DNA from 2 places in the Scandinavium tedordense genome. Region 1 is predicted to be linked to the other one. Evidence: predicted binding sites of a transcription regulator. Region 1 holds the regulator's gene; the other holds the start of a gene.
The links. Region 1 encodes ArgR, which controls arginine synthesis, uptake and breakdown. Its sites were predicted from a motif close to ANTGAATAAAAATACANT; they were not measured.
Positions count from the first base shown of each region.

Region 2: the regulator ArgR is predicted to act here: its motif matches at 1,319-1,336, upstream of argA (amino-acid N-acetyltransferase).

Region 1 covers NZ_JALIGG010000052.1:235,363-238,466, forward strand. The annotation lists gene mdh (malate dehydrogenase) at 1-780, opposite strand, end outside; gene argR (transcriptional regulator ArgR) at 1,196-1,666, shown strand; gene yhcN (peroxide/acid stress response protein YhcN) at 2,045-2,308, shown strand; gene yhcN (peroxide/acid stress response protein YhcN) at 2,418-2,684, shown strand; gene MUU46_RS07525 (barstar family protein) at 2,734-3,009, opposite strand; gene MUU46_RS07530 (NAD-dependent succinate-semialdehyde dehydrogenase) at 3,062-3,104, opposite strand, start outside.
Region 2 covers NZ_JALIGG010000048.1:67,472-70,575, forward strand. The annotation lists gene argA (amino-acid N-acetyltransferase) at 1-1,286, opposite strand, end outside; gene amiC (N-acetylmuramoyl-L-alanine amidase AmiC) at 1,513-2,766, shown strand; tRNA gene MUU46_RS03035 (tRNA-Met) at 2,884-2,960, opposite strand; tRNA gene MUU46_RS03040 (tRNA-Met) at 3,012-3,088, opposite strand.

The sequences.
Region 1 (3,104 bases):
ATATTGGCCATCGCCTTCAACGTAGGCGCATTCCACCACACCTTTTTCGCCTTGCAGTGCACGCACCAGAGACAGACCGAAACGTGCCGCAGCCTGGCCCATAGACAGCGTTGCAGACCCGCCACCGGCTTTCGCCTCCACCACTTCGGTACCCGCATTCTGAATGCGCTTGGTCAGGTCAGCCGCTTCCTGCTCGGAGAAGCTCACGCCAGGAATTTGAGACAGCAACGGGAGAATGGTCACGCCTGAGTGCCCGCCAATCACCGGCACTTCGATGTCATTCGGCTGCTTGCCTTTCAGTTCCGCCACGAAAGTATTTGAGCGGATGATGTCCAGCGTGGTGACGCCGAACAGTTTGTTTTTGTCGTACACGCCCGCTTTCTTTAACACTTCAGCGGCAATCGCCACTGTGGTGTTAACCGGGTTAGTGATGATGCCAATGCAGGCTTTAGGGCAGGTTTTTGCCACCTGCTGCACCAGATTCTTCACGATGCCAGCGTTGACGTTGAACAGATCGGAGCGATCCATCCCCGGCTTACGTGCGACGCCAGCAGAAATCAGCACCACATCAGCGCCTTCCAGTGCTGGGGTTGCGTCTTCGCCGGAGAAGCCTTTGATTTTCACCGCGGTTGGGATATGACTGAGATCCACTGCCACGCCAGGGGTTACCGGCGCGATATCATACAGGGAGAGTTCTGAGCCTGAAGGCAGTTGGGTCTTAAGTAGTAGGGCAAGCGCCTGGCCAATACCGCCAGCTGCACCGAGGACTGCGACTTTCATCCTAAACTCCTTATTATGGTTAGTTTCATCTACCGAAACTCCGTTGCGGCAACCTTAATTCACAAGGTAAATAATGACAACAAACGTCATTGAAGAATGCGGCATTCCCCGCAGCATTGCGGTGTCATTGCTCACTTTACCGCCTGTGACAAGAGAACCGCGACGGCGTAACCAGTCGACTGTTGGTTACAATACACCCAGCCAGACAATCAAAACAACATCATTTTTATAACATTTTATTTACTTTTGGCGTTATTTTCGACACGTGACGAAAGCATGTTTCTTGATAACGATTTTTGATAAAATCCTTCCCTTTCATAACATTATTTCAGCCTTATTCACGGCAGATCATTTGCATAAAAATTCATCCATATGCATAATAATGTTGTTTTTACCGCCATGATACGGGTGACTTATGCGAAGCTCCGCTAAGCAAGACGAATTAATCAAAGCGTTTAAATCGCTACTAAAAGAAGAAAAGTTCAGCTCTCAAGGTGAGATTGTTCAGGCATTACAGGAGGAGGGCTTCGAAAATATCAATCAGTCCAAAGTCTCCCGTATGCTGACTAAGTTTGGCGCGGTACGTACCCGCAATGCCAAAATGGAAATGGTTTATTGCCTGCCAGCAGAACTGGGCGTGCCGACCACATCCAGCCCGCTGAAAAACCTGGTGCTGGATATCGACTACAACGATTCGGTGGTGGTCATTCATACCAGTCCCGGTGCCGCACAGCTGATTGCCCGCCTGCTCGACTCGCTGGGTAAAGCTGAAGGGATCCTCGGCAGCATTGCCGGTGACGACACCATCTTCACCACGCCAGCGCGTGGATTTACCGTTAAAGACCTGTACGAAGCCATTCTGGTGCTGTTCGAACAAGAGCTTTAATCGGCCTCTCTCCGGCATCTGACCGGAGAGCGTCTTATCCCCCTCACACATCTCCTGTCGCTACATAAAACCCCCTTTTATTTAACATTAAGTGCGTTTCACTGGCTAAATGTAATCAGCCAGTGAATGTTGTTATCAAAAGCGCACAAATTATCAATTCACTCTATCCATATGATTTTCTTAGTAAGAAAAGCTACTTCCCGACTCGATCTGACTTTTTTAATGCTTTTACGTTATAAAAATGACGGTTTTTGACACTTAATTACACACGAAACCATTAGCTTGGTATTAATTTCTTCGGCGATTAGTGTATAATTAATTTTGTGATGAGGGTCACGAAATAGAGGCCCTGCTAAAAAATTCGACGAGGTGAAAATTATGAAAATCAAAACCACTGTGAGTGCACTGACCATTCTTTCTGTTCTTTCTTTTGGCGCTTTCGCCGCTGATTCGATCAATGCGGATCAGGCAGCAAATCGCGAAGCTATCGGCACCGTTTCCGTCGGTGCAGTCGGTTCTTCCCCAATGGACATGCACGACATGCTGAATCAGAAAGCGCAGGAAAAAGGGGCATCCTCTTACCGCGTAATCGAAGCACGTAGCGGCGACCATTGGCACGCAACGGCTGAACTGTACAAATAAGTTTTATTGATAGTCGGTACGAAACAAACACGTCACAACGCGGCACCAGGCATAAAAAAAGCAGTTCAAACCTTCTCGCCGCGCAGTCTATGAATCAGGAGTAAAGATTATGAAAAGCGCAATGATTGTCGCAACACTGGGTCTGGCATCGGTTCTTTCCTTTAGCGCAGGCGCAGCAGTACATCAGATTAGTGCAGAGCAGGCTCAGGGCATGCAATCCATGGGTACTGTTTCGGTTTCACAGGTAGGCAGCGCCCCAATGGATATGCGTCATGAACTGGCAGCAAAAGCCGAGAAGGAAGGCGCCAGCAGCTACCGTATTATCGAAGCCCGTAGCGGCGACACCTGGCATGCCACTGCCGAGCTGTACAAATAAACCCTCGTCGTCTTAATTGACGACTTGCCCCCGCCTGTCGGGGGCTTTTTTATTGATGACGAACATTGAATCTCAGCATCCCTTCCAGCTCTTCCTCCGCCTCATCAAACAAAAGAATTAACGCCCCGTAGCGCCGACGCTGCTTCTCTTCCAGATGGACAAACTCAATTTCCAGCGGCAACGGCAGCAGACTGCCGGTGACCACTTCCCAGAGAGAATCCAAATCGCGAATAGCCGTACCGCTCAGTGCAAAAGTGCGGGTAAACTCACGATAGAAATCGTTCTGAGTACCTATTTCATCAAAATCAAAGGTATAGGTTTTCATGCATTCCCCGCCTCTTTCCTGGCCGGGCGACAATCGCCACCCGGGCTCCGGCTTACAATCCCCCCAGATGCAGGGTTTTCACTTCCAGAAACTCT
Region 2 (3,104 bases), on a different contig from region 1:
TACATTTCTTTTTTACTTTCCGGCAGCAAATCCACTTCCACAGGCATAAACCCGCGTTCCTGGAACCAGTGAATGCTGCGGGTCGTCAGCACAAACAGTTTGCTGAGGCCCATCTGTCTGGCCTGCGCAGCAATGCGCTCTAGCAGCACTTCTCCGCGCGATGAGCTGCGGTAATCCGGATGTACCGCCACGCAGGCCATTTCGCCAATGCGTTCTTCCGGGAATGGATACAGCGCAGCACAGGCGATGGTGGTGTTATCGCGCTGAATCACGGTGAACTTGTCGATTTCCATTTCCAGCTGCTCGCGAGAGCGGCGCACCAGAATCCCCTGTTGTTCCAGCGGCTCGATAAGTTCGAGGATCCCACCGATGTCATTGATGGTGGCGCGGCGAATTTGTTCGGCGCTTTCCATCACGATTTGGGTGCCGATACCGTCGCGGGAGAACAGCTCTTGTAACAGCGCGCCGTTTTCCTGGTAGCTGAGAAGATGGCAACGGCGCACGCCGCTGCGGCAGGCTTTCACTGCGCCACGCAGGAAACGCACGGTGCCAGAGTAATACTCGCCGTCGTTTTCCAGCGTTTCAACACGCGCCTGTGCCTCATTCGGGAACAGCTCGGAAATGATTTCACCCTGGGAATTCAGCACACCCTGTGAAGAGCAGAAGCCAATCATCTTTTCCGCTTTGAGCTTAATGGCGAGTTGGGTGGCAATCTCTTCTGATGTCAGGTTGAAGCTTTCCCCGGTCACGGAGACGGCCACTGGCCCCATCAGCACGATGGCTCCGCTGTCGAGCTGACGGTGAATAGCTTCTTCGTCTATGCGGCGAATGCGACCGCTGTGGCAATAATCAATGCCGTCATCGACGCCCAGCGGCTGCGCGATAATGAAGTTTCCGCTTACCACATTGATGTGCGCGCCCTGTAAAGGCGTGTTATTGAGACTCATCGACAGCCGGGCAGTTATATCGAGTTGTAACATTCCGGCAGCCTGTTTCACCATGTCTAGTGTTTTGGCGTCAGTCACGCGAGTCTTTTTGTGATATATCGGCTCGTGATGATGGTCCGCCAGGTTGGCGTCAATTTGCGGACGCGCGCCATACACCAGCACCAGGCGAATCCCCAGACTGTGAAGAAGGCCTATGTCATTGACGATACTTGAGAAATTCTCATGCTCAATGGCTTCTCCACCGAGCATAATGACAAACGTTTTGCCGCGATGGGCGTTAATGTAGGGAACAGAATGACGAAATCCCTCAACCAGTTCGGTTCTACGTTCCTTCACCACAGTACAACCTCGATGCATGATTATTCGTAATTATTGTATTTTTATTCTGTTTTGCATCTCAGTGCAAGTATCAATTTCAAAGAATGTCCTCAATAAGTCAGTTAGAAATTAGAACGAATCAGGATTGTTTACCCTTTTATAGATGACAGTTTATGCGGGTTTAGTTAAAGTTTTCGGTCAAACCAGCCGTATAAATTGCTAAATTGATTTTTTGCTTGGGAGAGGCATGTCTGGAAGTGAGTCAGGATTAACACGTCGTCGCTTATTAAAAGGGGCAGGGGCAATGTGGTTGCTCAGCGTGAGCCAGGTGGGTCTGGCCGCTGAAAGTCGAGTGGTGGCGGTGCGCGTCTGGCCTTCGTCCACCTATACCCGCGTGACGATAGAATCCAGCCATGAGCTGAAATATAAGCAGTTTGCGCTTAGCAACCCTGAGCGGGTGGTAGTCGATCTCGAAGGCGTGAATCTCAACTCGGTGCTCAAAGGCATGAGTGCGCAGATCCGCGATGACGATCCGTATATCAAATCTGCGCGCGTCGGGCAGTTCGATCCGCAAACCGTGCGCATGGTGTTTGAGCTTAAGCAAAACGTCAAACCTCAACTGTTTGGCCTGGCTGCGGTCGCGGGCTTTAAAGAACGTCTGGTGATGGATCTTTACCCGTCCACGGCGACGGAAGTGCAGGATCCTCTGTTGGCGCTGCTGGAAGATTACAACAAAGGCGACTTGGATAAACAGGTTCCGCCAGCCCAGAGTGGCCCACAGCCGGGTAAAGCAGGGCGCGACAGGCCGATTGTTATTATGCTCGATCCAGGTCATGGCGGTGAAGACTCCGGCGCAGTGGGGAAATATCACACCCGCGAGAAAGACGTGGTGCTGCAAATCGCCCGTCGCCTGAAGGCGCTTATCGAGAAAGAAGGCAACATGAAAGCGTATATGACGCGTAATGAAGACGTGTTCATTCCACTGAAAGTGCGCGTGGCCAAGGCACAGAAACAGCGCGCCGACCTGTTTGTCTCGATTCATGCAGATGCGTTTACCAGTCGCCAGCCGAGCGGTTCATCGGTGTTTGCACTCTCGACCAAAGGGGCCACCAGTACCGCGGCAAAATATCTGGCAAAAACTCAGAACGCCTCGGATCTCATCGGGGGTGTCAGTAAAAGCGGCGATCGCTACGTCGATCACACCATGTTCGACATGGTGCAGTCTCTGACCATTAACGACAGCCTGAAATTTGGTAAAGCGGTACTGGGTAAACTCGGCAAAGTGAACAACTTGCATAAAAATGGGGTTGAGCAGGCCGGGTTTGCCGTACTGAAAGCACCGGATATCCCATCGATTCTGGTTGAGACCGCGTTTATCAGTAATGTCGAAGAAGAGCGTAAGCTTAAAACTGCAACCTTCCAGCAGGAAGTGGCGGAGTCGATTCTGGCTGGGATCAAAGCATACTTTGCTGATGGGGCGACGCTCGCGCGACGTGGGTAAGTTCATCAGGAAAGAAGAGAGTGGCGCCGGAAGGCGTCATTTTTTTAGCTTTTGGGTGGGATTGCTGAATTTTAGAGACAAAAAAACACCCGTTAAGGTGCTTAATATTTCATGAAGTGGTTGCGGGAGCCAGATTTGAACTGACGACCTTCGGGTTATGAGCCCGACGAGCTACCAGGCTGCTCCATCCCGCGTCCGGTTGTTTACCCTCAAATCAGGTAAACCTTCTACTTCATATTATGTGTTGGTTGCGGGAGCCAGATTTGAACTGACGACCTTCGGGTTATGAGCCCGACGAGCTACCAGGCTGCTCCATCCCGCGTCCGATTGTTCACCCT